One region of the Halobacillus sp. BAB-2008 genome, then DNA from elsewhere that is predicted to be linked to it. Evidence: riboswitches for the same ligand, from Rfam matches in the RefSeq annotation. Region 1 holds a riboswitch; each other region holds the start of a gene.
What was found. Region 1 has a riboswitch for S-adenosylmethionine ahead of D479_RS04835 (5-methyltetrahydropteroyltriglutamate--homocysteine S-methyltransferase). Riboswitches for the same ligand answer to the same signal wherever they lie in the genome.
Positions count from the first base shown of each region.

Region 1 (10,861 bases):
GAATCATTCTGTTCGAGGCAGATGAGCGGATCCTCTTCCATACGAGGATTATCCCGGATGGCGAAAACTTCCGTTATACCTTCAAGTTTCCGCCACTGTTCTTTATACCCGTCCGGAACTTTGTCTCCGGCACCGACCGTCGCTGTCGTGACGACAAGGTCCGGCGGCTCTTCCAACAGTTTCGCAAGCAAATCTTCATTCCATTCCACACACGTCTCATTCAACTTGCCGTTGAAATCGTCGGCAGAGAACCGGCAGGCATCTTTATTATAAACATCGATCTGCAGGTTAAAGTCTTTCGACAATTCCTCAAGCGCCGGGAACCAGTGTCCGGAATGGGAACCACCGACAAGGGCGACCGTATAATCCGGATTTTCCGTCTCCCCTTTGGAGCAATATTCAAGCCCTTCTTCATTCGTGTACGTGAAGCAGCTGTCATCTTCATAAAAAGACGGCAGGTTCTCCTGGACTTCGATCGGCGTCGGATATGGACCTTTATCGTCAGCAGGCTCGATATCCCCCATAACCGCTCTTGCACCCGGGTAGTCTTCTACGACATAGGCCGATCCCTTCACTTGACTGCTGTAAAGGTCCCAAGCCGTATTGAGAGCAAGCGTCGGGATGATGAAGAAGCTGAGTGCGAGAACAATTCTTCGTTTCGCCGTCCGTACGTTCAGCTTCCGGATCGGCTTTTCAATATAATTCACAGAGACGTAGGCAAGAACGACCGTAATGGCAAGAACGATGATTCCAGCCCCTGTGGAGATCGTATCGGTATTGAAGTAGGAGTAATACAAAATAAGCAGCGGAAAATGCCACAGATAAAATCCATACGAAATCCCGCCGAATTTCAGGAACGGCTTCGATCCGAGCAGTTTGTCGACACCGAAGCGTCCTCCGTTCTCCGCAGAAACGATGACGAAGATGACCCCCATTGTCGGCAGGAGAGCGATGTAGCCCGGGAACATCGTCGAAACGGGAACAACCATCCCTGTGAAGACGACGATGGCAAGGCCGACCCACCCCATGACGATGCTGATTCCTCGTTTGAATTTTAAATAAGGAAGCAGCAAGGACAGAATACCGCCGAGGCTGAACTCCCACGCTCTCGCAAACGTATCAAAATAGGCCCACGGCTGATTGACTGCCGTCTTGTAAATCGAATACGCGATGGAACAGGTGAACAAGACGAGCAGCACGCCGAGAAGCGTCTTTCTCACCGGCGTCTTCAATACTTTACGTGCTAAATAATAGGCGAGCATAATGACAAACGGCCACGTAATATAGAACTGCCCTTGCAGCGACAGCGCCCAGAAATGCTGGAACGGGCTGGCAAGGTTGTTCTGAGCCAAATAATCAACCGAACTGAAGGCAAGCTGCCAGTTCTGGAAGTAGAAAGCGGACGAGAACCCTTCCGCAATGATCTGCTTCCACTGCGCCTGCGGCATCACGATGAACGAAAGCACGATCACCGTGAACAGAACCGTGAAGGCAACCGGGAACAGCCGCCTTGCAAGACCAAGGACATATTCCTTGACGTTCAGGCTCCCTTCCCTTACCATCCGTGATAACAGCGAAGTGGTGATCAAGTATCCGGATACGATGAAGAAGACGTCGACCCCTCCGGAAACGGAACCGAGCCATATATGGTAGATAGCGACGAGAAGTGCAGCGACCGCCCGCACACCTTCAATTTCGGGCCGGAACCGCTTTTCCGGCGCTCTTAAATCTTTCATACTATCAAAACCCCCAAGTAATCAACGACGCATTGCTGCAGCATCATTCAGTATAGATACGTTAAGCATAACAGTTTTCCCTAATTTTTTGACCAATTTCCAATAATTTAACAAATGAATTACAATTCGAACTATTCCCTTTTTCAATAGAATGCTAATGATTGAGAATTAACCGGCCCGTTTCTCATCCGATGAAATTGGATATACTAGTAACACATCCGTAAATGTGACAATTTATCGCAGCGGTTGACAAACATGGAGTTTTATTTAATAATAGGTGTCGTATTAGAATTATTATAAATTACTGCTTTTTGAAGCAGAAAACCATAACTCAGGAGGAATTCAACTATGTCTCTAATCGGTAAAGAAGTACAACCATTCGAAGCAAAAGCATTCAAAAACGGTGAATTCGTAGACGTAAGCAACGAAACATTCAAAGGTCAATGGAGCGTTGTCTGCTTCTATCCTGCAGACTTCTCTTTCGTATGCCCTACAGAATTGGAAGACCTTCAGAACCAATACGAAGATCTTAAAGCACTTGGTGCAGAAGTTTACTCTGTATCCACAGATACGCACTTCGTACACAAAGGCTGGCACGACAGCTCTGAAAAAATCGGTAAAATCACTTATACCATGATCGGGGATCCTTCCCAGACGATTACCCGCGGCTTCGACGTCCTTGATGAAGAGTCCGGTCTTGCAGATCGCGGAACGTTCATCATCGATCCAGACGGCGTTGTTCAAACTGTAGAAGTGAACGCAGGCGGAATCGGCCGTGACGCTAGCACGCTTGTAAACAAAATCAAAGCAGCTCAATATGTACGCAACAACCCAGGTGAAGTATGCCCTGCTAAATGGGAAGAAGGATCTGAAACACTTACACCTAGCCTTGATCTAGTAGGTAAAATCTAAGGAGTGACAGTGACTTATGGCACTTGATGCACAAATCAAAGCACAACTAGACCAGTACCTCCAGATGATGGAAGGGGACGTCGTGCTGAAGATCAGTGCAGGCGAGGATGACACATCGAAAGAGATGCTGGCTCTTACAGAAGAGCTGGTATCCATGTCTCCTCGGATCACTGCAGAAACAGCACAACTGAAGCGCACCCCAAGCTTCAGCGTCAACCGTCCGGGCGAAGAAACAGGCATCACATTCGCCGGCGTACCTTTGGGACACGAATTCACTTCCCTCGTCCTTGCCTTGCTGCAAGTGAGCGGAAGAGCTCCCAAAGCTGACGAAAACGTCCTTGAACAAATCAGAAACATCAATGGAACGTACCATTTCGAAACGTATGTCAGCCTGACATGCCATAATTGTCCAGATGTTGTCCAAGCGCTTAACTTGATGAGTGTCGTCAATCCGAACATCACCCACACGATGATCGATGGTGCCGCTTTTAAAGAAGAAGCAGAAAGCAACAACGTCATGGCTGTACCTTCCGTATATCTGAACGGCGAATTCTTCGGCGGCGGACGCATGAGCCTGGAAGAGATCGTCAGTCAGATCGGAGACGGTCCGGACCCGGATGAGTTCAACAACAAAGATCCGTATGAAGTCCTTGTCGTCGGCGGCGGCCCTGCAGGAGCATCTGCAGCGATTTATACCGCCCGTAAAGGAATCCGTACTGGAATCGTTGCCGAACGCTTCGGAGGACAGGTACAGGATACGATGAGCATCGAGAACTTCATCAGTGTGAAGAAGACCGAAGGCCCGAAACTGGCTGCAAGTCTGGAAGAACACGTGAAGGACTATGAGGTCGACGTCATGAACCTTCAGCAGGCCCGCTCGCTTGAGAAGAACGATCTGTTCGAACTTGAGCTTGAGAACGGCGGCGTACTGAAGAGTAAAACCGTCATCATCTCCACAGGTGCCCGCTGGCGTCAGCTCGGCGTACCGGGAGAAGAAGAATTCAAGAACAAAGGTGTCGCTTACTGTCCACACTGTGACGGCCCGTTGTTCGAAGGCAAAGACGTAGCAGTCATCGGCGGCGGAAACTCCGGTGTCGAGGCGGCGATCGACCTTGCCGGTATCGTGAAACACGTCACGGTCCTTGAATTCGGCGCGGAACTGCGTGCAGATGAAGTGCTGCAGGAACGCCTGCACAGCCTTCCGAACGTAACCGTCCTTACAAATGCACAGACGACGGAAATCACCGGCTCTGATAATGTGAATGGTCTCACGTACATCGATCGTGAAACCGAAGAAGAGAAGCATGTCGAGCTTGATGGTGTCTTCGTCCAAATCGGTCTCGTACCGAATACCGAGTGGCTCGGTGACTTCGTCGATCGAACACGCACAGGCGAAATCGTCGTCGATAAACGCGGCGCAACGAGCGTACCCGGCCTGTTCGCAGCCGGCGACTGTACCGACAGCCCGTACAACCAAATCATCATTTCCATGGGAGATGGAGCGAATGCAGCCTTGGGTGCGTTCGACCACCTGATCCGTAACTGATGGAATTTAAGCCCTGTCTTTTCGAAGACAGGCTTTTTTAGTCTGCCGCGAAACTCTAAGGAACAGGTAAAGCCTTCCCCCCTTTGAAATATGAATCAGGCTGCATCAATAAATCAAAGGAAAGGCGTGTATGGTAAAGGGTGGAGGGGAATAGAGCAGACTCCTGTGGGAATGGTGGCACAGGTAAGACCCCGGAAAGCGCTCTATTCCCCGGAGCCCGCTCTCTACCTGAAAATCACTTCCTCTTTTCGAAGTCAGAACTTAACAGGCTGTCGGGAAACTTAAGTGGCTAAAGCAAATATAGTTAACCTACGGAGAGTTTTGACGGTGAGGGAGTTATCTGCTATGATAAGCGCGTTATTCAGCGGACTCTTTCAAGAGCCCAGTTTTCCACTGTCCGCACCGCCGGACGGTTGGCATGGAGGCTTATTCAAACATGAAGGCAGGAAAGATACTTACCCGTATCACCCACCGCCAATGGATCGTCATCACCCTGCTCGCCATCACCTGCATCGCTTCGATGGTATTCGTCAACCATAATGCCGGACTTTACGGCCGCACGATTGCAGAAGTGACCGATACGAAGACGGTCGATACGGAGAATGTTACAGACATCCACGACAATAAAGACACCATTTCTACACAAACCATTTCCGGGGAAATATTGAACGGACCCTATAAGGGTAAAAAAATCGACATGAGCAACGAATACTCTTCTTCGGAAGCATACGACCAAAAGTACGAGGAAGGGAATGAAGTGTTTGTTTCCATCGATGAAGATTCGCTGCAGGAAGATGGACTGACCGGTGCGATCATCGATGCAAAGCGTGACAAATACGTCCTCGCTGCCGCCTGGGTCTTCCTTTTTCTACTGCTGATTGTCGGCAGAAAGCGCGGCGCACTCTCGATTGTCAGCCTCGTCGTCAACGCAGCCTTGATGTACTTCGCGCTCGATCTTTATATCGCCAATTCCGACGGTACCCTGCTCTTTATCTGCAGCGGGCTCGTCATTTTGTTCAGCATCTGTTCACTCCTTTTCTTAAACGGATTCAATCAGAAGACGTATGCTGCCATTCTATCTACGCTGATCGGCATTTCCGTTTCTTTAGCGATCGCCTATTTCGTCATCCAGGCCCTGCAGGGGAACGGCCTCCGCTATGAGGAAATGCAGTATTTGACCCGTCCGTACAGGGAAGTATTCATGGCCGGGCTGTTCATCGGCTCGCTTGGTGCCGTGATGGACGTATCGATCACGATCGCTTCGTCACTGTTCGGACTCTATGAGAAGGATGCCGCCATCACAGGAAAGGCATTGCGGAAATCCGGTATGGACATCGGAAAGGACGTCATGGGGACCCTGACGAGCATCTTGTTCTTCGTCTATGCGGCCGGCTCGATCCCGTCGATTCTTCTCTACTTGAAGAATACATCGCCGCTCGGCTTCACGCTGTCCATGAATCTGTCGCTTGAAATAGCCCGGGCGCTTGTCGGCGGCATTGGCATTGTCCTGACAATCCCGATCAGTGTCTACACTACACTGTTCATCATTAACGCAAAGAGGAAGAGATCATGAATGTACTAGTCGCCTTAACCGCCATATTATTCCTATTGATGGTCCTCGTCGGAGGAAAAAAAGGAGTGCGATCGTTCGCTTCGTTATTCTTCAACTTCGTCATTCTCATCGTCGCGCTGTTTTTCATGCTCGATCCGCACATCAATCCGATCATCGTGACCATCATCGCCTGTGCGGTCATCAGCTACGTCAACCTGATTTACGTGAACGACTGGAATTTGAAGACGGGCACCGCGTTTCTCGCTACGATGGTCACGATCGCCATTTTGCTCGTCGGCATCCATTTGATTACAGATATGTCAATGATCCAAGGGTTCAGTGAAGAAGATTCCGACAGCCTCGCGCCCTACTCGTTATACATCGGGCTTGATTTCGTGAAAATCGCCGCCTCCGTCATCATCATCGGGACGATCGGCGCCATCACGGAAGTGGCGATTTCCATCACGTCATCGATGAGTGAGGTGCAGCACCACCATCCGGAGATCTCAAGGAAGGACTTGTTCGTCTCCGGCATGAACGTCGGCCGCGACATCCTCGGAACGGATACGAACACGCTGTTCTTCGCCTTCTTCGGCGGCTACCTTGCCCTGCTTATCTGGTTCAAGGATTTGGACTATTCGCTGGGCGAAATCGTCAATTCCAAAGTGTTCAGTGAAGAGATGATTGCGATCTTTTGTGCCGGCATCGGCATTGCGCTCATCATCCCGGTCGCAGCGGCCATCCATTCCTTTTTCGCGGTGCGGAAGAAGGCGATGGCTGCTGAATAATAGCCCTTAGAAGAGGACGGGGCGTCCCCATTTACCGGAGCCCGCTCTCCAAACAAAAAAGCGTCCGGCTCGTAAGCCGGACGCTTTTTCTATACTATCTATCTCCAAACTTCCTCTGCAATTTCAAGCACGTGGCGGATCTTCGCCCACTGTGCTTCCTCTGAAATCACATTCCCCTCTTCCGTCGAAGCGAACCCGCACTGCGGGCTGAGACAGAGCTGGGACATCGGCACATAGTCGGATGCCTCTAAGATCCGGGCTTTGATGCGGTCCGGGTCTTCCAGTTCGCCGGTCTTCGATGTAATCAGGCCGAGGACGACCGACAGATCCGGGCGGTTGACGTGACGGAGCGGTTCGAAGCCGCCGGAGCGTTCATCATCGAATTCCAGGAACAAGCCGTCGACGTCCAAACCGTCGAAGATCGTCTCCGACAGCGCTTCATAGCTCCCTGTCGTCATGAAGGTCGAACGGAAGTTTCCGCGGCAGATGTGCATCGTGATCAACAGGTCTTCCGGACGCTCTGCAATCGATTCGTTGATCGAACGGGCACACAGGGTAGCGGCACGTTCCGGATCGCGGCCTTCCGCAGCAATCGCTTCTCTGCCTTTTTCCGAGAAAAAGCTTGCCCAGGCGGTATCATCGAGCTGCAGGTAGCGGCACCCTTCTTCGTAAATCCGCTGGATGAATCCTTGGTACGCATCCACCAAATCCGCGAGCAGCGCTTCATCCGTCGGGTAGATCTCCCTGTCGATGTCGGCACGGAACAGCAGCATGTTAGGGCTCGGAATCGTCAGCTTTGCGACGGAATCGCCGGCGATCTCTTTCAGGAAACGGAAGTCCCTGATCGCCGGATGATCCGTGAACCCGACCTTTCCAGTCACTTTGACACCGCGCGCCTTCGTCTCCACCCCGTCGAACTGAAGTCCCTTCTCCTTGTCGTAGCCTTCCACTCCATCGAGTCCTTCAAGGAAATCGAAGTGCCACCAGCTGCGACGGAAATCCCCGTCTGTCACGGCAGGAAGTCCTGCCTCTTTCTGTTTCGCGACAAGCTTCGTTATCTCTTCGTCTTCGATCCGGCGCAGCTCTTCTTGGGAAATCGTCTCCTCCGCTTTCTGCCGGCGCGCTTCCTTCAAACGCTCGGGTCTCAGGAAGCTCCCGACATGATCGCCTTTGAATGGAGCTCGTTTGATGGTTGAATTCGTCATCTCTATCATCCTTCTTCCGTTGAAATTAAAAAAATCCACACTTCTCACCATAAGAAGAGCGGATTACCTGCGTATCTAACCTCTTCTCATCTGCAAGCACGTACGCTTCTGGAATTAGCACAGTACCCGTCAGGAGTCTGCTGCTAAGGCTTCAAAGGGCCAGTCCCTCCACCTTTCTCGATAAGAACGTTTATCTATGAAGTTGTTAGCCCCACTATACAGCAATTCCCAAACGATTGGCAACCCGTTGTCGGAAAATTTTGTCGATAAGTCGGACGTACGACCTGTCTCTGTTTTATTGCTAACTTTTTCCAATTCAGCTACTTTAAACATATGTTCCATGAATCAAACATTTGTCCGGAGGGCTGTCTATGTTACCAAACAAACTGACCGACCGCGAACGTCAGGTCTATGAACAGATTGCAAATAACCCGTATATTTCCCAACACGACCTCTCCCAAATCCTCGCCTTGTCCCGGTCCACCGTCGCCAACGTCATCTCCCAGCTTGTACAGAAAAACATTCTGCTCGGCCGCGCCTATGTCCTGAATCATTCCCGTCCTGTCCTCTGCATCGGTGCCGCCAACGTCGACCGCAAGTATCACTGCCTGGAGCGCTTCGACTATAAGACATCGAATCCGGTGCGGTCGACCGCAAGCGCCGGCGGCGTCGCCAGAAACATCGCAGAAAACCTCGGGCGCCTCGGAAACCGGCCGACACTCATCACTGCTGCCGGCAGAGATGCCGACTGGGAAATCATCGCCCGCGCCTCTGCCGAGTATATCATAATGGACGGCGTCCTCCATCTGCCGGACCGGAACACAGGCACGTACACCGCTGTCCTCGACGAGCATGGAGAAATGACGATGGCCTTCGCCGATATGGCTATTTACGACGCTGTTCTTCCGGAGGAGATCCGTCGTCACGAGAAGAAATGGAAGCAGGCCGAATGCGTCATCGCCGATTTGAACTGCCCGCAGGAGACGCTCGCCTTCCTGCTTAAGGAAGCAGCCGCCGACCACACGCCGGTCGCCTTCATCACCGTCTCGATACCGAAAATGAAGCGGCTGCCCTCGGATATCAGCGGCCTGACGTGGCTGATGACGAACGTCGAAGAAAGCGCCGCACACTTCGACATTCCCATTCAAAACGAAGCCCAGTGGAAAGACGCCGTTGAACACTGGCTCGCCTGCGGTGTCCGCTATGTCACGGTGACGTGGGGCAAGCGGGGTGTCATGGTCGGGGAAAGCGGCGGCAGCATCCGCCACTATCCCGCCCCTGCCCTCGACACGACCGTAGACGTCACCGGCGCCGGAGATGCATTCTCCGCTGCTGTGCTGCACGCCTGGCTCGACGGCAGTCCACTGTCCGAAGCCGTCCATGCCGGACTGAAGAGCGCCGCCCTCTGCGTCCAGACGACAGCGACCGTCCATTCCGATTTGACGACCCATCTATTAAAAAAACAGGAGGAGTTCCTATGAATCTCAATCCCTATCTCTCCCTATCACAAGAAGTGAACGAAGCTTTGGAAACAGGAAAGCCTGTCGTCGCCCTCGAATCCACCATCATCTCCCACGGTATGCCGTATCCTGAAAACATCGAAACGGCGAAGGAAGTCGAGCGGATCATCCGGGATAACGGAGCCGTCCCGGCGACGATCGCCATCCTTGACGGCCGGATCAAAATCGGACTGACAGCGGAAGAATTGACAGCGCTCGCCTCAAGGGATGATATCACCAAAGCTTCCCGTAAAGACCTCCCGTATCTGCTTGCGACCGGCCGCTCCGGTGCGACGACGGTAGCCGCAACGATGATTTGTGCCGACCTCGCCGGCATCCGCCTGTTCGTGACCGGCGGCATCGGCGGCGTCCACCGCGGGGCCGAAACGACGATGGACATATCGGCAGACCTGGAGGAGCTCGCCAGGACGAACGTCGCAGTCATCTGTGCCGGTGCGAAATCGATCCTCGACCTCGGCCTGACCCTCGAGTATCTGGAAACGAAAGGAGTACCAGTGATGGGGTATCAGACCGACTCCCTTCCTGCCTTCTTCACGCGCACATCCGAGTTTGCCGTCCATTTCCGCGTCGATGACGCAGAGGAAATCGGGCGCATCCTTCATACGAAATGGGAGCTCGGTCTTCAAGGAGGAGCCGTCATCGCCAACCCGATCCCTTCCGGTCACGCCCTTGATGCGTCCTACGTGACGGGCGTTATCGAAGCGGCGCTCGTTGAAGCGAAGCAGCAGAGCATCACAGGCAAGGACGTCACACCGTTCCTGCTGGATCACGTCAACCGCGCCACCGAAGGCAGAAGCCTCGCCGCTAACATCGAACTTATCAAAGCGAATGCCGGACTCGGAGCCGCTGCAGCCGTCGCTTTTTATGAACAAAAGAAAAAAGCCTATCAGCGATAGGCTTGTCCAGGAAGAAGCTTTGTTTCCATCCGCCGGCGGGAAAAGGGGGTACCTTTCCCCTTCTCCGACCCGATCGGCGACTGCTTTTGGAAAACGATATGCTTCTTATTTTTTCTTCTTTCTATACACCCCTAACTAAAGATCAGTTCCTTTTTTGCCAGACCAAGCGCCTCATCTGTCGTACGGTGGATATCCTGGATCATCCGCGGGTGATCGACGAGCGATACGCCGTAGGATGGAATCATCTTGGCGAGCTTCGGCTTCCATTGATCGATATGGTCAGGGAAGCAGCGGTTCAGCACATCGATCATGACGTGCACGGCTGTCGACGCCCCCGGGGATGCCCCGAGCAAAGCCGCAATCGAACCGTCCGCACTGTTCACGACTTCCGTCCCGAACTGGAGCGTTCCTTTGCCGCCTTCCTTCGTATCCTTGATTACCTGGACACGCTGGCCGGCAACGACGAGGTCCCAGTCGGAGCTCTTCGCATTCGGGATGAACTCCCGTAAAGCATCCATCCGCTGCTCCTTCGACAGGAGTACCTGCTGAATCAAATACTTCGTCAGCGCCATTTCCTTCATTCCCGCTGCAAGCATCGTCAAAATGTTGCCCGGTTTGATCGATGTGAACAAATCCATCAATGAACCTGTCTTCAGGAACTTCGGCGAGAACCCTGCGAACGGACCGAACAACAGCGTCTTCTGAT
Region 1 covers NZ_ANPF01000017.1:2,963-13,823, forward strand. Annotated here, with positions in the region: gene D479_RS04810 (acyltransferase family protein) at 1-1,736, opposite strand, end outside; gene ahpC (alkyl hydroperoxide reductase subunit C) at 2,085-2,648, shown strand; gene ahpF (alkyl hydroperoxide reductase subunit F) at 2,665-4,194, shown strand; gene D479_RS04825 (YibE/F family protein) at 4,631-5,767, shown strand; gene D479_RS04830 (YibE/F family protein) at 5,764-6,534, shown strand; gene D479_RS04835 (5-methyltetrahydropteroyltriglutamate--homocysteine S-methyltransferase) at 6,633-7,739, opposite strand; SAM riboswitch class I at 7,823-7,926, opposite strand; gene D479_RS04840 (PfkB family carbohydrate kinase) at 8,111-9,220, shown strand; gene D479_RS04845 (pseudouridine-5'-phosphate glycosidase) at 9,217-10,155, shown strand; gene D479_RS04850 (malate:quinone oxidoreductase) at 10,287-10,861, opposite strand, start outside.

Region 2 (10,861 bases), on a different contig from region 1:
CTTCTTATGGAAAGAGAATGCTGGATGCCTCGGTGGTCTGCCAATATTTGCAGACGTTTGCGGAGAAAGACTGTGGTCTGATTGTAGTGGGCCCACAGATGGACCCTGACCTGGCTGAGGCTGTGACGCGACTTGCATCCCGACTTGGTGTGCCGGTATTGGCAGATCCGCTCTCACAACTCCGTGCCGGAACGCATGACAAAAGAAATATTATGGAGAACTATGATAGTCTCCTGAAATCGGAAGCTCTCGGGGAAGAGGTCATTCCCGGCTATATTCTAAGGTTCGGTGCCATGCCGGTTTCCAAGGCTTACTTGAAATGGGTACAGAAATTCGGGGAGCAGGTAGAGCATTTCGTTGCTGATGAACACCCTAGTCATCGGGAGCCTGCCGGCATCGATGCTCATTACATTTGGGCGGATCCTGTGATGTTTTGTGAGCAGTTGGCGGATCATCTTCCGGAGGATAATGTCGAAACGGAATGGCTCTCCCGCTGGCAGGAAATGAATAATAGGGCGAAAGCCGAAATGCTTGTTCAGGAGGATGAAAGTCTCAACGAAGGCCATGCCGTCGTTTATCTGGCGGATTCCATTCCGAACCAGTCTAATCTTTTTATCGGAAACAGCATGCCGATCAGAGACGTAGACAGCTTCTTTATGTCCACACCAAAGCAGGTAAGGATGATGGCTAACAGAGGTGCGAACGGCATTGATGGTGTCATTTCTGCGGCTGCCGGCACGACCGTATCAGGGGAGAGAACGACGCTTCTGATTGGGGACGTCTCCTTCTTTCATGATATGAACGGTCTTTGGCTCGTTAAACACAAAAAACTCCCTCTTACGATTGTTGTGATCAACAACGATGGAGGAGGAATTTTTTCCTATCTGCCTCAGTCTAAACAACAGGATCACTTCGAGGAGTTGTTCGGCACTCCGCTGGGGCTTGATCTTTCGGCGGTCACTGCTTTGTACGATGGTAGACATCACGTTGTGGAAACATGGGATTCCTATCGTCATGCACTTGCCGAAAGCTACAAGAAGGAGGGTTTATCCGTTATTGAAGTGCGAACGGACAGAAGCACCCACGTTGATTTCCATAAAGAGAAGTGGGCGAAAGTCGAAGCCTCCATCTTATCCGGGGGGAGCAAGTGATGAGATACACCATTAACAGACGGTCCTATTGGGTGGAAGATAGCGGAACAGGCTTTCCTCTGGTTATGCTGCACGGATTCACGGGTAGTACACGAACGTTTGATGAAACGTGTGCTGCTTTGGACGGAGACTACCGGTTAATCAAGGTGGATCTGCCGGGGCATGGCCGGACCGGTCCGCTCGGAGTGGTCACGATGGAGCAATTCTGCCGGGACCTTGACGCTTTGTTCGACGCACTGGAGCTGGAGAGAGCGGCTGTTCTCGGATATTCGCTCGGAGGGAGGGCTGCGTTGTCTTTTGCAGCCCTTTATCCAGAACGGGTAGAGAAACTTCTGCTGGAGAGTGCTTCACCCGGGCTTGAAACGACGGAAGAGCAGCTGGCGAGACAGGCAAAGGATAAAACGTTGGCGGAAATGATAAGGGATAAAGGAATAGATGCATTCGTATCTTATTGGGAGAACATCCCTTTGTTCCGTACCCAGGACCGTCTTTCTCAACAGGCGAAGACGGCGATACGCGAAGAACGTCTTGCTCAGGATCCGGGGGGGCTCCGGGAATCTTTACTTGGTATGGGAACCGGTCATCAACCTTCCTGGTGGGAGCGTATGTCGGACCTTCAGATGGATGTGCAGCTTGTCGTTGGAGCGCTTGACGAGAAGTTTTGTCGAATAAATGATAGGATGGAAAAGCGTATTCCTGAAGCATCCTACATAGTGGTGGAAAAGGCTGGACATGCAATACACCTTGAGAAACCAAAAATTTTTGCTAAAATTGTAGATGGCTTCATGATAAAATGAGTGAGTAATGAAACCGTTTTTCATGAACGGAAAGTGTACTTTTAAGGAGGAATAAGTTATGTCTTTTGAATGGATTCAAGAGCGCGAATACGAAGATATCATGTATGAAACACTAGACGGAATTGCTAAAATCACGATCAACCGTCCGGAAGTGCGAAATGCGTTTCGTCCTCAAACGGTTAACGAATTGATTGATGCATTCTCACGTGCACGTGACAATTCCCGTGTCGGAGTTATCGTCCTTGCAGGTGCTGGAGACGATGCATTCTGTGCAGGTGGAGACCAGAAAGTCCGCGGTCACGGCGGCTATGTAGGGGATGATCAGATTCCACGCCTGAACGTCCTTGATCTCCAACGTTTGATCCGCGTCATTCCAAAGCCGGTAATCGCAATGGTTTCCGGTTATGCTATCGGCGGTGGACATGTGCTTCACGTTGTCTGTGACCTTACAATCGCAGCGGACAATGCGATTTTCGGACAAACAGGTCCAAAGGTTGGAAGTTTCGATGCTGGATATGGTGCAGGTCTGCTTGCGCGTATGGTAGGCCACAAGAAAGCGCGTGAAATTTGGTTCCTTTGCCGTCAATACAGTGCCAAGGAAGCGGAAGATATGGGACTGGTCAATACAGTGGTTCCATTAGAGGATCTTGAAGCTGAAACGGTACAATGGTGCCGTGAAATCCTTGAGAAATCACCGACGGCTCTTCGTTTCTTGAAAGCTTCTTTCAATGCAGATACAGATGGATTGGCAGGTCTGCAGCAAATGGGCGGAGACGCTACCCTGTTGTATTACACGACAGAGGAAGCGAAGGAAGGCCGCGATGCCTTCAAGGAGAAGAGAAAACCTGATTTCGATCAGTTCCCTCGTTTCCCTTGATCATCAACCATATGGTAAAGAAAGGGGCGTCCCGTTGTATCGGGGAGCCCCTTTTTTCAGTTTTAAAAAGGATGGAGCGAAGTAATGATGACGACGATCATACCTCACTGGTTAGATAAACAAGCAGAACTTAATCCAGATGGGAACGCTTTTGAAACACCAAACGGAGAAGGCTTGACGTTTCAGGAATTGAGAGAACGAAGCAGAAGCATGGCTTTCCGTATGAAAGCGGCAGGGGTGAAAGATGGAGACCATGTGGCGTTCCTTCACACTAATGATCTGCAGTATCCTGTCTTTATCCATGCAATCAGCTATATCGGTGCAGTTGTTGTGTTAATAAATACAAGACTGACTGCTCCAGAAATCCGTTACCAACTGGAAGATGCACATATTAATCACTTCTTCATCGGTGAAGAGTTTGAACAGACAGCCCGGACGTCTGTTCAAGGTCTTGATATTATCGTACACCGTTTGGGTTCGCTGCCGGTAGCGCAGACGACGTCAGGTTTGAAGGGAGATTTGAACTTCGAAGACGTGTACACAATGATGTACACATCCGGGACTACAGGGCGCCCGAAGGCGGTTATGCACACATACGGAAATCACTGGTACAGTGCTGTGGCGTCTTCATTGAATCTTGGACTCCATTCAGATGATAAATGGCTGACCTGTCTTCCGTTCTTCCATGTAGGCGGCTTCTCTCTTCTTATGAAAAGTGTTATTTACGGAATGCCGGTTTATTTGTTGAAGAAATTCGATGCATCTGTCGTGAATCGGGCTATCAAAGAAGACGGCGTTACTCACGCGTCGGTCGTTACTGTCATGCTGCAGCGGCTGTTGGAAGAAATGGGAGAGTCCCGCTATCCGTCCAGCTTCCGCTGTATGCTCCTTGGCGGTGGTCCTGTACCGGAGAGCATACTTCGAAAGTCAGAAGATCGGTACATTCCAGTTTTTCAAACGTATGGAATGACGGAAACCTCCTCACAAATCGCTACGCTAAGTCCGAAATCCGCCCTGGCAAAAATGGGTTCTGCCGGGAAAGCCCTGAGTATGGCCGATCTGGTCATAGATTCGCACCAGAATGGTGAAGTGGGGGAGATACTGGTAAAGGGCCCGATGGTTTCCAAAGGCTACTATAATAGGGACCGGAATGCAGAGACATACCTTCGGACAGGGGATCTCGGTTATAAGGATGATGACGGGTTTCTCTATGTGGTGGACCGCTTGAAAGACGTCATTATATCAGGTGGGGAGAATGTGTACCCCGCGGAAATCGAAAGCGTCCTAACATCTATTCCCGGGATAAAAGAAGCCGGCGTCACAGGACGACGGGATGATACGTGGGGAGAAGTTCCTGTCGCTTTCCTTGTTGGTGATAAAGCGACAGGAGACAAAGAAATCACGGATTATTGTCTGGAGCGTCTTGGGAAATTTAAAGTACCTGCACAGTTTTACTGGGTCGATGAACTTCCCAGAAACGCGTCGAATAAACTGCTTCGCCGAAAGTTATTATCTTTAGTGGAAGAAGGGAATGTATGATGAAGGTCGAAGCTGTACGTATCCGCACCATTGAGCTCCCGTTAAAGAAGCCTTTCATCACTCATCAGGCAAGCATCGATCGGAGGAAGCTTCTCATCGTAGAAGCGGAAGATCCGGAAGGAAGAATCGGCTACGGGGAGGTCACTGCCTTTGAGTCTCCTTTTTACACATCAGAGACGATCGTTACCGCTTTTCACGTACTGAAAGAGTTCCTGATACCTCTTCTATTTGGATTGGAAGAGCAGACACCTGCAGCCTTCGCCGAAGGTGTCCGACCCATTCAAGGCCACCCAATGGCGAAAGCAGGTCTTGAAGGAGCTTTGTGGGATCTTTACGGCAAGAAGGAAAATAAGAGTCTTAAGAAACTGCTCGGCGGCATTCGCGAAAGCGTCAAGGCTGGTGCTGTGCTGAGTCTGACGGATAATCTTCGGGAAGAAGTGGAGGCACTGAAGCTGGAGGGGTACGAAAGATACAAGTTAAAGGTGAGGAAAGGCTGCGAGAAAGAAACAATTGAAGCACTTAGAAAGATAGCGCCGGATCTTCCGGTAATGATTGATGCCAACGGTCAATATGGACCGGATGACTTTCACAGACTTCAAGAGATGGATGAATATGGTCTTATGATGATTGAGCAGCCGTTCCAACCCGCCGACTTCTTTTATCATAAAGAACTGCAGGCGACAATGCGGACACCCCTGTGTCTCGATGAATCAATCATGTCTTTTCATGATGCTGTCCAGAGTGTAGAGCTCGAGTCCTGCCGCATCGTGAATGTGAAAATAAGCAGGGTGGGCGGCTTGACCGAAGCAAAGGCAATCCATGATTTCTGCGAGCGTCGGGAAGTGCCTGTTTGGTGCGGGGGGATGGTCGAATCCGGTGTATCCAAAGCACACAACCTTGCACTTGCAACACTTCCTAATTTCACTATCCCGGGTGATTTATCGAGCTCCACACGGTATTTCGAAAGAGATATTGTGCAACCACCAATTATCATGGATCGGGGAGAAATCCGTGTGCCGGAGGGCCCTGGAATTGGAATAGACGTCGACAGGGAATACCTTGAATTCGTTACTAATCACTCTTATGAAGCTAAGGCAACTTAACCACCCCGGGGATTTTCGTAATAACTTCGTCCTTCTTCGACCACAATAAGAATATAAGGAGGGCGAAGGATGGACAGAAACAAGTATTATATCAATATTGGGACAAGGGAAATCTCCCTGAATCATGATGCGAACAACGATGATTTCATCATTTACGCGACAGAGGAAGAAGTGATCGGCCTTCGTGAAATTTTCGATGAAATCAATAATGCGGACAATCGGTCCTTCTATCGAGCGCATATCCCATTCATGCCTTACCATAAAGATGAGGATAATGATGAGACGGATGTGGACATGAAGAAGGCTTTCCAGCGCATTCATGAACTAGGTGATGATCAAACGAAAGATCACATCGTCCAGATGGGCGTGTTGGATCTTTGATGGAAAAAGCCCCTCCGTTAGACTGGAGCGGCTTTTTTTGTATGAAATCCTTTGTTTAGAGGAGTATTTCAAAAGGAATAATACAAATAGCAGCAGAGTATCGAAACGCACCGGTTTGTATTTATACATCCTTATGGTACGATTTATACAGGTACCATCAAGAACGTATAACTAGGATTAAAGGCAGTGGAGCAAACATGAAAACATTTTATGATTTTTACCAGAACCCTGTTCGACTATCATTTGAGGATCATCCGTTCTCTGCAACTCCGAAGCATGTTTGGGTCATTTGCCGTTATAAGGACCAATGGCTTTTGACGAGACATAAGGATCGAGGGTTCGAATTTCCCGGAGGAAAAGTCGAAGAGGGCGAAACAGCAGATCAGGCAGCTGTGCGGGAAGTTCAGGAAGAGACAGGTGCGAGAATTAAAGAGTTGACGTATATCGGTCAATACCATGTGGATGGTAAAGGTGGCACGGTCATAAAGAACGTATATTATGCCGTCATATCTGAACTGGCCGATCAGGAACACTATTTTGAAACACACGGCCCTGTCTTATTCCGACATCTCCCAAAGAACATGAGAGTGAATGAGCGCTTCAGCTTTATGATGAAGGATGAAGTCCTTCCGGAATGCATGAAACGTATTCAGCGTCATATCTGAAGAATAAATATCCCCCACGTGACCACGTGGGGGATATTTTATGATGTTCAGCTATGATAGGAAGGTCCTGCTTTCCTGATTGCTTCGCTCGCATAAGTGAATTTCTCAAAGTTCTTATGGAACTTTTCGGCAAGCGCTTTAGCGCTCAGGTCGTAGGCCTCTTTATCTGTCCATGTCTTACGAGGTGACAATACCTCATCAGGGACACCAGGGCAGTGGGTGGGAACGTGTAAACCGAAGAAAGGATCTTTATACGTCTCCGCTGAGCTTAATTCTCCTTCTAACGCAGCGTGAATCATAGCTCTTGTGTAGCTTAACTTGATCCGCTGTCCTTCCCCGTAAGACCCTCCGGACCATCCTGTATTCACTAGATAGACGTCGGTCTGGAATTGATCAATTTTCTCGCCAAGCATTTCTGCATACTTAGATGGAGCAAGCGGAAGGAATGGGGAGCCGAAGCAGGCGGAGAATGTCGCCTGCGGTTCTGTAATTCCCCTTTCTGTACCTGCGAGTTTGCTGGTATATCCGCTCAGGAAGTGGTACATTGCCTGTTCCTTCGTCAACTTACTGATCGGAGGGAGAACGCCTGTAGCATCAGCGGTCAAGAAAATGATCGCATTTGGATGACCAGCTACACTGGGCTGTACAGTGTTGGATATATGTTCAAGCGGATAAGCCGCACGAGTGTTTTCTGTCAAACTTGTGTCGTCATAATCCGGTTCATGTGAGTCTGCGCTTAGTATGACATTCTCCAGAACCGATCCAAAATGAATCGCATCGTAAATTTGTGGTTCCTTTTCTTTAGAAAGGTTGATACACTTGGCGTAGCAACCGCCTTCAATATTGAAGACGCCGTAGTTCGACCACGCATGCTCGTCATCCCCGATCAAACGGCGGGAAGGATCTGCAGAAAGGGTGGTCTTGCCCGTTCCGGATAACCCGAAGAAAAGAGCGACATCGCCTTCTTTACCAACGTTCGCTGAACAGTGCATCGGCAGGATGTTTTTCTCCGGAAGAATATAGTTCATGACGGAGAAAATCGATTTTTTGATTTCCCCGGCATACTCGGTTCCGCCAATTAAGACGATACGGTGTTTGAAGGAAATCATGATGAACGCTTCTGAATTTGTCCCGTCCACTTCAGGATCAGCCTTGAAGGTCGGAGCGGATATAACCGTGAATTCCGCTTCATGATCTGCCACCTCTTCCGTATTTGGACGAATGAACATCTGTTTAGCGAAAAGATTGTGCCACGCAAACTCTGTCACGACCTGGATGGGAAGACGATACCGTGTTTCTGCGCCGGCAAACCCTTTGAAAACAAAGAGTTCTTCCCGCTTCTTTAAATACGTAAGAACTTTGTGGTAAAGCTGAACGAAAGTACTCTCGTCAATCGGAGTATTGATTGTACCCCAATCCACTTTTTGTTCGGACGTGTCGTCTTTGACGATGAATTTGTCTTTTGGTGATCTGCCGGTGTAAGTACCAGTAGTCGCTTGAATTGCACCTTTTTCTGTTAATGTGCCTTCGTTGCGAGAGAGGATCTTCTCCACCAAGTGCGGAACGGAAAGTTGGTGATGGACATTTTCTTGAGCTAGTAATAGGTTAAGTTCAGACATTTGGTTAATGGTACTCATATAAGTCGACCCGCCTTTGTCAAATAATTTAATCATCCTTAAGATGGAATTAGTATAACACATTCATTTTTATAGTCCATACTATTTGGTGAAATTGTTTCCAATATTTTGTGAACAAATATTGGCTTCCTGTTAAAATCCGGATGGTTTATTTCTATCCTATGTTTTTTCCGGTGTGAACGTTTATAAATGGAAAGAAAAGGTGGTGGGTCCTTGGTTTTGTAAGGATCCCTAAAAACCGTACCTGGTCGGGGATACGGGTGGAATCTGATTGACATGTTACATGGTTTTCGATACGATAACGAAGAACGGAAACTCTCTTATCCAGAGTTGGTGGAGGGACAGGCCCTTTGAAACCCAGCAACCGTCATGAGAATGGCATGGTGCTAACCTGAAGCAGGAAGGAACGAATTCCTTCTTGGACGATAAGAGCGAAAGGAAGCAGCCCCTTTCCTCGACATTAGGAAGGGTTTTTTCTTTTTATGGAGAAATATCCGAGCCGGAGGTCATCCGGTATAGATTCCTATATAAAGCTCTAATGGTTGTGGATGAAGCATGAACGAAGGAAACGTTTTTTCGTTTCTGCACATACTGGTAAAGAGTTCCGTCTAATACTTTGTACTTACAGAAGGAGGAGTTTTTCAGAATGCCTGCCAATCGCCGGTTATTCACATCAGAGTCAGTTACAGAAGGTCACCCCGATAAAATATGTGACCAGATTTCTGATGCCATTTTAGACGAAATTTTAAAAAATGACCCGAATGCTCGGGTTGCATGTGAGACAACAGTGACCACGGGACTTGTGCTCGTCTCAGGAGAGATCAGTACAAATACTTATGTAGACATCCCATCCATCGTTCGTCAAACAATTAAAGATATTGGATATACTCGAGCCAAATACGGCTTCGATGCGGATACGTGTGCCGTTCTGACTGCCATCGATGAGCAGTCCCCTGATATTGCAGGCGGAGTGGATGAAGCATTGGAATCCCGCGAGGGCAAGATGAGCGACGATGAGATTGAAGCGATCGGAGCTGGAGATCAGGGCTTAATGTTCGGTTTTGCTAATAATGAAACGAAAGAACTAATGCCTCTTCCTATTTCACTGGCACATAAACTGTCCAAGCGTCTTTCGGATGTCCGTAAAGACGGCACGCTGGATTACCTGCGCCCGGACGGGAAGACACAAGTGACCATCGAGTACGATGAGCTGGATAAACCTGTCCGCGTAGATACCATTGTCATTTCTACACAGCACGCGGAAGAAATTACATTGGAGCAGATTAAGAAAGATCTGCGCGACCATGTGATCGGTCCTGTTGTACCGGCGGAGCTCATTGATGAGCAGACGAAATACTTCATCAATCCGACAGGTCGTTTCGTTATCGGCGGTCCTCAAGGGGATGCCGGCTTGACGGGAAGAAAAATCATTGTGGATACGTATGGCGGATATGCCCGTCACGGCGGAGGTGCTTTCAGCGGGAAAGACGCGACGAAAGTGGACCGCTCTGCTGCTTATGCAGCCCGCTATGTTGCGAAGAACATCGTAGCTGCCGGACTTGCAGACGCTGTGGAAGTGCAGCTTGCGTATGCAATAGGTGTAGCGCAGCCGGTTTCCATTGCCATCAACTCGAATGGTACTGGAAAAGTATCGGAAGAGAAGCTGGTAGAAGCTGTGCGTGATCTGTTCGATCTGCGCCCTGCCGGTATTATCAAGATGCTGGATCTGCGTCGACCTATCTACCGTGATACGGCTGCTTATGGTCATTTCGGCCGCACGGATATTGAGTTCCCTTGGGAGCGGACGGACAAAGCAGAACAATTAAAATCTCGTTTCAATTAAGGACAAAAAAGTACCCGCAAGGGTACTTTTTTGTTTTTAATCTTTTTCTTGCTGCTGTTTATAATAGTTTCCTTTCTCTATGTAAGTGGTTCTTATCCTTTCCAACTCTTGATAGTCATGCTCGTTCAGTTCCCGGACTACTTTCGCGGGCCGGCCGAAAGCGAGCGTCCTTGGAGGGATAACTTTTCCCGGCGGGACGAGACTGCCGGCGCCGATGAAAGCTTCTTCTCCAATTATCGCTCCATCGAGTATGAGGGATCCCATACCGATCAGCGCGTTTTTCTTAATGTGTGCGGAATGCAGGGTCACTTGATGACCGACCGTCACGCCATCTTCAAGGATGAGTGGTTGACCCGGGCTTTGATGAAGCATACTGAGATCCTGTACATTTGTATTCCTGCCGATATGTACCGGAGCTACATCCCCGCGGATGACGGTTTTAAACCAGATGCTTGCTCCTTCATCAATAAAAACATCTCCTGTAATAACGGCATCATCAGCGATGTAAGCCGTCGGGTGTATAGACGGGCGCTTTCCTTTATATTCGCAAATCATAGTAAACCCCCTTATAATATTAGTTAAGGATAGTATAGCAGATGGAACGGGGGATAGACTGTGAATAAAAAGCAATCTCCAGCATCAGACGGCACTATCATTATCGTCCACGGAGCATTTGAACATGGTGGAAGATATGAGCGGTTGGCGGATCGTCTTCATAAAGATGGTTTCGATGTTATATACGGCGATCTGCCTGGCCAGGGAAATTCACCCGGAAGGAAAGGTCATATCCATTCCTTTGAGGAGTACATAAAGACAGTAGAGGGCTGGATCGGGGAAGCGGATCCCGATAAAAAAATATTTCTGCTCG
Region 2 covers NZ_ANPF01000052.1:20,296-31,156, forward strand. Annotated here, with positions in the region: gene menD (2-succinyl-5-enolpyruvyl-6-hydroxy-3-cyclohexene-1-carboxylic-acid synthase) at 1-1,151, shown strand, start outside; gene menH (2-succinyl-6-hydroxy-2,4-cyclohexadiene-1-carboxylate synthase) at 1,151-1,948, shown strand; gene menB (1,4-dihydroxy-2-naphthoyl-CoA synthase) at 2,007-2,825, shown strand; gene D479_RS12520 (o-succinylbenzoate--CoA ligase) at 2,910-4,364, shown strand; gene menC (o-succinylbenzoate synthase) at 4,361-5,467, shown strand; gene D479_RS12530 (hypothetical protein) at 5,537-5,848, shown strand; gene ytkD (RNA deprotection pyrophosphohydrolase) at 6,046-6,513, shown strand; gene pckA (phosphoenolpyruvate carboxykinase (ATP)) at 6,561-8,150, opposite strand; SAM riboswitch class I at 8,468-8,582, shown strand; gene metK (methionine adenosyltransferase) at 8,797-9,993, shown strand; gene D479_RS12550 (gamma carbonic anhydrase family protein) at 10,030-10,548, opposite strand; gene D479_RS12555 (alpha/beta hydrolase) at 10,609-10,861, shown strand, end outside.
Region 2: linked by a shared signal. The riboswitch ahead of metK (methionine adenosyltransferase) and the one ahead of D479_RS04835 (5-methyltetrahydropteroyltriglutamate--homocysteine S-methyltransferase) in region 1 are both predicted to bind S-adenosylmethionine.

Region 3 (10,861 bases), on a different contig from region 1:
AGCTTAAGCTGCCGTTCTTTTTTATATCGTTATCCTTAGGACCGTACGGGGTACATAGAGACAAAGAGAGGTGAAACTATGAAGAAGTTGACCAATCAATACTTAGAGGAAGCAATCGAAGACAGCAAACCGTACGCTTCCCATGGAAATGTCAATATGACCATTCCTCATTTCGATGAAACAATCAAAGATCACTTAAGTGTTTCCATCCTCACAACACACGGGGAGTCCTATTCCGCCGGTGGAGACAATCAGCACATTCCTATGCAGAGCACTTCCAAAATCATCGGCCTCATGCTTGCCCTCCAGGATTTCGGGAAAGACCGCGTCTTCCAAACCGTAGGAATGGAACCGATGGGTGATTTCTTCAACTCGATCAGTCAACTGGAATCACATGTGAACCACAAACCGTTTAATCCAATGATCAACGCAGGAGCTATTGCTGTCGCCTCTCTCATTAAGGGGCAGAATACGGAAACCCGCTTCGACCGGTACCTTACTTTCCTTCGCCGCATCACAAGTAATGATCAGCTGGAGATGAGTGAAGAAGTCTACGAAGCAGAAATAGGCAACGGAGCAAGAAACCGATCTCTCGCATACTTTATGCAAAGCAACGGGACACTCGTGACAGATGTAGAAGAAGCACTCGACCTTTACTTCCGAATGAATGCAGTCATGATGTGCTGTACAGACTTCGCGAAGGTAGGACTCTTTCTGGCAAAAGGCGGCGAAGACCCCGCAAGCGGAGAGCGGCTGATCCCACCCCACCATCTTCGGACTGTGAAGGCGATCATGATGACTTCCGGCATGTACAATTCATCCGGCCACTATGCAGTAGAAGCAGGGTTCCCCTGCAAAAGCGGTGTATCCGGCAGCATCATCGGTTCCGTCCCCGGCCGGATGGGAATCGGTGTCGTCGGGCCTGCCATTGATAAGAAGGGGAACAGCACAGCCGGCGGAGCCTTAATCAAAAAATTGTCCAAAGATCTCGGCTTAAATATGTTCGGGGTGGAAAATACAGATGCAGAGGAGGAACATAATGGCGTTTGACTACGATCTTGATTTCGACCATATCAATTTCAAAGAAAACCCGGAAAAGTACCGGGTCGGTAAAGGAGAGCAGGGGGTCCTCCTTGTCGAGCCTTACAAGAGTGAGATCCTGCCGAATTGGCGATTCAAAACACCGGAAATTGCTAAAGAATCTTCCGAGAAGATATATGAGCAATTCCTTGAATATAAGAAAGCAGAAGATATTGTAGGTATGGATATGGCCCGTAAATTCCTCCAGATGGGATACACACGCTCCAGACGATACGCCAATTATAAAGGCGGAAAAAAGTACGGCGATGACGGTAAGGTGAACGAACGGCAGATCGATGAAGAAAAAGCGGAATCGGCACGCATCTTTGAAGAAAAATGGAAGCTGGTGCGTGAAGATGAAGAGTATCTGAAGCAAAAAAGGAGACACCAAGAAAAATACGGATAAAAGTAAAAAATTTCTACAAGGTATATTGTCAAAAGTTTCTGAGTAGTGTAAAGTAGTCAACAACATTTACATTTATACAATTGAATCTCTTATCAAGAGAGGCAGAGGGACTGGCCCTGTGAAGCCTCAGCAACCCCTGGTCTAACCAGAAAGGTGCTAACTCCAGCAAGTTGTCTATTCAACTTGGAAGATAAGAAGAAGAACGGAAACGTCAAAGTCTTCTTATCTAAGAAGGCTTTTTTTATTTATATACAAGATTACTAGAAATGAGGAATGTTCACATGTGTCCGCACACTGATACTAAATTCGTCCAAACTGGAAACCAGAAAGAAGAGCCCACAGGCGCGATAAATCCCCCTGTTTATTTCTCTACCGCATACCGTCATCCCGGCTTAGGGGAATCCACAGGCTTCGATTATACCCGGACAGGAAACCCGACCAGGCAGGCTCTGGAGAAGTCCATTGCTGATATCGAAGGCGGCGAAGCCGGGTTCGCCTTCAGTTCCGGAATGGCTGCCATCCAAACGGCCCTTTCTCTATTTAAGCAAGGGGACGAAATTATCGTTTCAGAAGATCTATACGGCGGGACATACCGACTCTTCGAGCATATGAAAGAACGCTACGGCCTGAATTTCCACTACTGTGACAGCAAAGAGCTGGATAATTTGACTGCTTACATCAACGATCAGACCAAAGCCATTTACATTGAAACACCGACAAATCCACTAATGCATACAACAGATATCCGAGAGGTATCTAAACTGGCAAAAGCACACGACCTGCTTTTGCTTGTCGATAACACGCTCTATACTCCCGTCCTGCAAAAACCGCTGGAAGAAGGGGCGGATGTCGTCATCCACAGCGCAACCAAATATCTTGCGGGTCACAACGACGTACTTGCAGGTATTCTTGTCAGTAAAGGAAAACAGGTCAACGAAACGCTGGAGTTCCATCAGAATACATCCGGCGCCGTCCTTTCCCCACTTGATTCGTGGCTGCTTATGCGCGGAATGAAGACCCTTCCGCTGCGAATGAGGCAGCATGAAACAAACGCGAAAGCCGTTGTGGATTATTTAAAAGAGCACCCTGCGGTAACAGACGTCTTCTATCCGGGGCGAGGCGGAATGATTTCTTTCCGTCTGCAGCATGAGCAGTGGATCGACCCGTTTCTGCGCAGCCTGAACTTGATATGTTTTGCAGAAAGTCTCGGGGGGGTTGAAAGCTTTATTACGTATCCGGCTACACAAACGCATGCGGATATACCGGAAGAAATCCGCACGGGATACGGAGTATGCAACCGTCTGCTTCGGTTCTCTGTAGGAATTGAGCACATCGATGATTTACTGGAAGATTTGGAACAGACCTTGAGCAGCTTACTGAAGGAGGAGATTGCACAATGACCGACCATTCCATTCAAACCCGTCTACTGCACAGCGATTATAAATTTGATCCGCAGACAGGTGCCGTCAGTGTTCCAATTAACCAAGCATCCACGTTCCACCAGCAGGATTTCGATCAACCGGGCGACTATGATTACAGTCGTTCCGGCAATCCGACACGAAAAGCCTTGGAAGACACGATCGCCGGGCTGGAGAGCGGCACCCACGGCTTCGCCTTCGCATCCGGCATGGCCGCTATTTCCACCTCTTTCATGCTTTTATCGCAAGGGGATCACATCGTCATTACAGAAGATGTGTACGGGGGTACGTTCCGCATGGTCACCAACGTGCTCGATCGATTTGGGATCGATCACACATTTGTCGATATGACAGACTTGGATGCAGTGGCACGAGCCATCCAACCGAACACGAAGGTTCTTTATATTGAGACACCATCCAATCCCACCTTAAAGATCACTGATATACAGGCGGTAACGAAGCTCGCAAAAGCCAATGAATGTTGGACGTTTGTAGACAACACCTTCATGACACCGGCCCTCCAGCGGCCGTTAGAATTAGGTGCCGATCTTGTCCTTCACAGCGCTACAAAATTTATTGCAGGCCACAGTGACGTCGTAGCTGGTCTCGCTGTTACCGGCTGCCCTGAAATTGCTGAACGTTTAGGATTTTTGCAGAATTCATTCGGATCGATCTTGGGCGCACACGATTGTTGGCTCGTGCTTCGCGGCCTTAAGACGCTGCACACACGACTCACCCAGTCTTCCCGCTCGGCGGAACTAATTGCAGAGCAGCTGCAGAAGCATCCGTTGATTGAAGAAGTGTACTATCCAGGGTTCTCCTGTCATCCGGGCAGTTCCACCCACTCCTACCAAGCGGATGGTGCGGGAGCGGTACTTTCTTTTCGATTAAGAGATGAAGATGCGGTCCGACAATTCACCAAAGCGGTACAAATCCCTGTCTTTGCGGTGAGTCTCGGAGCAGTAGAATCAATTCTCTCCTATCCTGCACGCATGTCTCATGCTGCCATGCCGAAAGCAGAACGGGAAAAGCGCGGCATCACCGATGGACTGCTCCGCCTATCCGTCGGATTGGAAAACCCGGAAGAGCTGCTGACTGATTTCTATCAAGCACTCAAACAGATTCAACCATATGCATTTACTACGAATGGGAGGCCGAGCCATGAACTTACGTGAAGCATTACAGAACAAAACATTGATCGGTGATGGTGCTATGGGCACCCTCCTCTACTCCTATGGTATTGATCGCTGCTTCGAAGAACTGAACCTCTCTCATTCTGAAGAAGTTCTAAACGTTCACCGCGCCTATGTGAATGCCGGTGCAGATGTTATTCAGACAAATACCTATGGAGCAAACTATATTAAACTGACACGCTACGGGCTGCAGGAACAAGTAAAAGAGATTAACACTGCTGCCGTACGACTTGCAAAACAAGCGGCTCATGAAGGAACCTATGTGGTCGGAACGATCGGCGGAATACGTGGTGTCCAGAAGCAGAGCTTCAGCCTGGAAGAAATCAAACGCAGCTTCCGCGAACAGCTTTATTGTTTATTGTTTGAAGAAGTGGACGGCCTTCTCCTGGAGACGTATTACGACTTGGAAGAGTTGAAGGCAGTGCTGGAGATTGCACGAAAAGAAACCGATCTGCCTATTATTGCGCAGGTGTCCATGCATGAAGCCGGCGTTCTCCAAGAAGGCACCTCCTTATCCGACGCCCTTCAGCAATTAGAACAGCAGGGAGCTGACATTATCGGGGTGAACTGCCGCCTCGGTCCTTATCACATGATTCAATCTTTGGAAGACGTTCCCCTTCCCGATAAGGCCGTCCTGTCCGCCTACCCGAACGCTAGTCTCCCTGCTTTCCAGGATGGAAGATTGGTCTATGCGACCGATCCGAATTACTTTGAGAAAAGCGCAAAGTCCCTCTACCAACAAGGAGCCCGTTTGATCGGAGGGTGCTGCGGAACAACCCCTGAACATATCGAGGCGATTGCAGCTGCAGTAAAAGGGAAAGAGCCGATTCGAAAGAAGGAAGTTCCTGTTAAACAAGGGAACGGTGTATCCTTGTCCTCACCGGAAAAGAACTTGGAGCATTTACATGAACGCGCCAAAAGAGGAAGGTCCATCATTGTCGAGCTCGATCCTCCTAAGAAACTGAACACGGATAAGTTCCTTGAAGGAGCAAAAGCGCTTCAGGATGCGGGTGTTGACTCCATTACGCTTGCTGACAATTCCCTTGCATCACCGAGGATCAGCAATGATACGATGGCATCGATTATCAAAACCAAGTACGGCGTTGATCCGCTCGTCCATATCGCCTGCCGGGACCGGAACCTGATCGGCCTCCAGTCCCACTTAATGGGTCTGCATACGCTCGGCATTCAGCAGTTGCTTGCTGTGACAGGCGATCCTACGAAAATCGGCGATTTCCCTGGTGCAACATCGGTCTATGATTTATCGTCCTTCGACTTGATCCATTACATCAAGCAGCTCAACAAAGGGATCTCCTTTTCCGGAAAATCACTGGGCGAACGTACTTCCTTCTCTGTCGCTGCAGCCTTCAACCCGAACGTACGGAACTTGAACAGGGCAGTCGGAAGAATGGAAAAGAAAATGAAATACGGTGCAGACTACTTCATCAGCCAGCCTGTATTCAATCATGAGCAGATCGTAGAGGTTTACGAAGCAACGAAACATATTGAAGCTCCCATCTACATCGGTATCATGCCGTTAACAAGCGCACGGAATGCAGAATTCCTCCATAATGAAGTGCCTGGAATTCAGCTGTCTCCTGAAATTCTTGCGAGAATGGAACAAGCAGGAACCGACAAAACACAAGCTCAGGCCGAAGGCATCAGCATTGCAAAATCATTAATAGACACCGCTATGGATTTGTTTAACGGCATTTATTTAATTACTCCATTTCTGCGCTACGAAATGACTGTAGAATTAACGAATTACATTAAAGAAAAGACCGCACAACGGGAAAGGAAGGTTACTGATGGCATCCACTTGGTTTGAACGACAGCTGGAGAAACGCATCCTGATTCTTGATGGAGCCATGGGCACAATGATTCAAGATGCTGATTTATCCGCAGAAGACTTTGGCGGAGAGGCCTACGAGGGCTGCAATGAATACTTGAATTTGACGTACCCTGATCTGTTGGAGAAGATTCACACCCAATACTTGGAGGCTGGTGCCGATATCATCGAGACGAACACTTTCGGAGCGACTGACCTCGTTCTTGATGAGTATGATCTGGGGCATCTGGCTGAAGAAATAAATATCGCCGCCGCAAAAATTGCGAGGAAAGCTGTCGACCGCTTCTCATCGGAAACCAGTCCCCGATTTGTTGCAGGCGCAATGGGACCCACGACGAAGACACTCTCCGTCACGGGAGGCACTACTTTCGATGTGCTTGCCAAAGGATATGAGGAGCAGGCGCGAGGACTTATCAAAGGCGGCGTCGACCTCCTGCTTTTAGAAACGTCTCAGGATATGCTCAACGTCAAAGCCGCATTCGTCGGTATAACGAAAGCAAGTGAAGCTACGAATACGAAGCTTCCTCTTCTGATTTCCGGAACGATTGAACCGATGGGAACCACCCTTGCCGGGCAGAGCATCGAGGCATTTTATCTCTCCCTTGAGCATATGAACCCTGTCGTCGTCGGACTCAATTGTGCGACCGGTCCGGAATTCATGCGTGATCATCTGCGGTCTCTGTCTGATCTTGCTACTTCTGCGGTAAGCTGTTATCCGAATGCAGGGCTTCCCGATGAAGAAGGGAATTATCACGAAACGCCTGAATCACTCGCCCAAAAGGTCGCTGGTTTCGCCGAAAAAGGCTGGCTGAACCTTGTCGGCGGATGCTGCGGAACAACCCCGGACCATATCCGGGCCATTGCCGATGCCGTACGACCGTATCAACCGAGAGAACGAAAGGATTCCCATCCGCACGCCGTCTCTGGAATAGAGCCGATGATTTATGACGACCCTGCCGACCGTCCCATCTTGGTCGGAGAACGGACGAACGTTATCGGCTCCCGTAAGTTCAAACGTTTGATTGCAGAAGGAAAATTCGAAGAAGCGTCCGAGATCGCCCGTGCCCAGGTTAAGAAAGGTGCCCAGGTCATCGACATCTGTCTCGCAGATCCGGACCGCGATGAAGTGACAGATATGGAAGCCTTCATGAAGGAAGTCGTCAATAAAGTAAAGGTACCACTCGTCATCGACTCCACCGATGTTAAAGTTATTGAAAAAGCACTGAAATATTCCCAAGGGAAAGTCATCATTAATTCAATCAACCTGGAGGACGGAGAAGAACGCTTTAAAGAAGTACTCCCACTTGTCAAACAGTACGGTGCAGCTCTCGTCGTCGGAACGATCGATGAAGTCGGAATGGCTGTTACAGCGGAGAGAAAGCTGGAAATCGCTAAGCGTTCGCACGACATCCTCGTAAAAGAGTATGCCATCGATCCGCGCGATATCATTTTCGACCCGCTCGTCTTCCCTGTCGGTACAGGAGATGAACAATACATCGGTTCTGCCGAGGCAACCATAGAAGGCATACGACTGATCAAAGAACAACTACCCCTTTGTCAGACCGTCCTTGGCGTAAGTAATGTCTCCTTCGGTCTGCCTCCTGTCGGAAGAGAAGTCCTAAACGCGGTTTATTTATACCACTGTACAAAAGCAGGACTGGATTACGCGATCGTGAATACCGAAAAGCTGGAAAGGTTCGCTTCCATCAATGAGGCGGAAATCAAGCTTGCAGATGAGCTTCTCTATCAGACGAACGAGCAGACTCTCGCCGCATTCACAGCCTTCTACCGCGGGAAGAAAAAAGAAAATAAAGTACCGACATCGACGATGACATTAGCAGAACGACTCGCGCACTATGTCGTAGAAGGAACGAAAGAGGGATTAATTCCAGACCTGGAATTGGCACTCGCTGAATATCCAACGCCTCTGGATGTAATTAACGGGCCTTTGATGGAAGGAATGGCGGAAGTAGGCCGCCTCTTTAATGATAACCAACTGATCGTCGCGGAAGTGCTGCAGAGTGCAGAAGTCATGAAGGCATCTGTCGCTTTCCTCGAGCCTCATATGGAGAAGGGGGACTCCTCCAACAAGAAAGGAAAAGTGCTGCTCGCCACCGTAAAAGGAGACGTGCACGACATCGGCAAGAACTTGGTAGAGATCATATTGAGCAACAATGGGTTTGAAGTAGTCGACCTGGGTATTAAAGTCACTCCAGTCGAACTGATTGAGCAGATCAAGCGGGAACAGCCGACGATCATCGGTTTATCCGGATTGTTGGTCAAGTCGGCTCAGCAGATGGTGTTAACGGCTCAGGACTTGAAGCAGCAGAACATTTCTCTTCCTATACTTGTTGGCGGGGCTGCACTTTCACGGAAATTCACCCATACGAAGATATCACCGGAGTATGAAGGGCCCGTCTTGTATGCCAAAGACGCCATGGACGGATTGTCCATTTCCAACCAGTTGAGTGATGAGAAAAAACGACTTCCGTTTCTTGACGATCATGCGCAGAAACAGGCCGCTGCCCTATCCAAAGCAGCCGAGGCACAGGCGCAGGGAAACACGGCAACAGCGGTAGCAACAAAACCTAAGTCGACGGTTTCCTCATCGGTTCCAATCTATCACCCGCATGATTTCAACAAGCACATCATAAGGAATCATCCAGTAGCACATATTGAGCCTTATATAAATATGCAGATGCTGATCGGCCACCACCTTGGATTAAAAGGAAGGTTCTCGAAACTAATCGAAGAGAAAAATGAGAAAGCCCTCCACTTAAAGAGCGTGGTCGACGGCCTGCTTTCAAAAGCGAAAGCGGAAGCCTGGGTCCAGCCCGCCGCCATGTATAAATTCTTCCCAGCGCAATCGGACGGGGACGATGTCCTGATTTACGACCCGGAGAATCCAGGACGTATCATTGAACGCTTCTCCTTCCCCCGCCAGGAGAAAGCACCATACCTGTGTCTGGCTGACTATTTAAGACCAGTATCGAGCGGGGAAATGGACTATGTCGGCTTTTTCGCTGTAACAGCAGGTAAAGGCATTCGTAAGCGGGCAGCCGCATTGAAAGATGAAGGGAAATACTTGGAGAGTCATGCCGTGCAGGCACTCGCCCTGGAAACGGCGGAAGGACTCGCCGAACAGGTGCACCAACTGATGCGTGATAAGTGGGGATTTCCCGATCCTACAGACTTCACCATGCAGGAACGCTTCTCGGCTAAATACCAAGGGCAGCGCTTCTCTTTCGGCTATCCTGCTTGTCCGGAACTGGAGGATCAGCGTAAATTATTCAAGCTGATTCAACCGGAGGAAATCGGAATCGAGTTGACCGAAGAATGCATGATGGAGCCGGAAGCTTCGGTTACGGCAATGGTTTTCGCCCATCCGGAAGCGCGTTATTTCAACGTCCATTAAAAATAATTAAATCCCGCAGCTTTCTTTGCTGCGGGATTTTTCATTGGGTATGTTTGTATATAACCGTACTGTAAACCTGTGATTTAGCCTTCGGATCCAAATACATGGCAGCACTGTTGACAGCAGCCATTGCTTCATTGAATCCCGATGCAATCAGCATTGTTTTGTTAGGATAAATAGCTGCATCACCGGCGACATATATTCCCTCCCTATTTGTACACATATCCGTTCCCACAGGAATCCTTCCTTTCTCGGTTGTGATCCCCCACTGTTCATATAAACTCTTATCAATTTGCAACCCTTCATATACGAGTAGATGATCGACCTTGATCTTCTCCCCATCACGTAAAGTAATGTGAGAAAGCTTATCTTCTCCATGAAGACGTTCCAGTGACTGATGGTAGTGGACATGTATACTCGATGCCTCTAGTTTCTCAACATCCCCTTCGTAAACAGCTTTGAACTTATCACCGGCATTTATCAAATGTACCTCTTCTGCACAATTTTCCAGAGCAAGTGCCCAATCAACCCCCACTCGGTTTTCGGAAACGACCGCTACGCTCTTTCCGGCATATCGCTCTAAGTGTTGAATCGTGTAATGAATACAAGTATCCGCATATTTCTCTGCTCCAGGTACTTGAAGCGGCTGCATTTCAAATGTTCCCATTCCTGCAGCAATAAGAATGGTTCGGGAATAATGCTCCCCTCCCCCTTCTTCCTTCAAAACGTAAGTACCATCGGAGAGCGCATCGATACTCGTCACTTTTACTCCTGTCACTATTTTCGGTTTCACACTTTCTGCCTGTGCCTGAACGTTGGCTACGAGATTCTCCCCGGTCACTCCCGGAAAACCGCCGACATCATATATCTTTTTCTCTGGATAAAAGAAGGAAACCTTACCTCCAACATCCGGCTGGTATTCCATCACTTTTGTCTTTAAACCCCGCATCCCGCTGTAGAATGCAGCATACAAACCAGTCGTTCCTCCTCCTACGATCGTCACGTCAAACATTTCTGCCATGATGGTCACTCCTTCTCCGTTACTCTGTTTTCATAAGTAAATAAATGAAATAAGGGGTACTGACAATGGATACGACAATCCCGACAGGAATTTCTGCGGGTGCGATGATATTCTTTCCAATTGTATCGGCAAGGACCAGAAGCAAAGCACCGATCAGACCAGCAGCCGGCAGCATGTGTTCATGCCTTGGACCGACGATCCTTCTTGCTATGTGCGGCGCTACGAGACCAAGAAAAGCAATCCCTCCGCCCGCGGCTACGCTCAGACCAGCAAGCCCTACTGCAGCGAACAGCAATTTACGTCTCTCTCTTTCCACCATTGCACCAAGTCCGATCGACATTTGATCGCCGAGGCTCAGGACATTCAGCGTCGTAGACTTATAAACGGCGTATGCTGCAACCACGACAAGGACAGGAGCAACAGCGAGGACCATTTCCCAGTTCCCCATCCATATATCCCCTGCAAGCCAGACGAGGGCT
Region 3 covers NZ_ANPF01000023.1:6,066-16,926, forward strand. Annotated here, with positions in the region: gene glsA (glutaminase A) at 79-1,050, shown strand; gene D479_RS06190 (DUF4385 domain-containing protein) at 1,040-1,486, shown strand; SAM riboswitch class I at 1,573-1,683, shown strand; gene D479_RS06195 (methionine biosynthesis PLP-dependent protein) at 1,753-2,886, shown strand; gene metC (cystathionine beta-lyase) at 2,883-4,079, shown strand; gene D479_RS06205 (bifunctional homocysteine S-methyltransferase/methylenetetrahydrofolate reductase) at 4,066-5,925, shown strand; gene metH (methionine synthase) at 5,906-9,361, shown strand; gene D479_RS06215 (NAD(P)/FAD-dependent oxidoreductase) at 9,402-10,382, opposite strand; gene D479_RS06220 (iron ABC transporter permease) at 10,402-10,861, opposite strand, start outside.
Region 3: linked by a shared signal. The riboswitch ahead of D479_RS06195 (methionine biosynthesis PLP-dependent protein) and the one ahead of D479_RS04835 (5-methyltetrahydropteroyltriglutamate--homocysteine S-methyltransferase) in region 1 are both predicted to bind S-adenosylmethionine.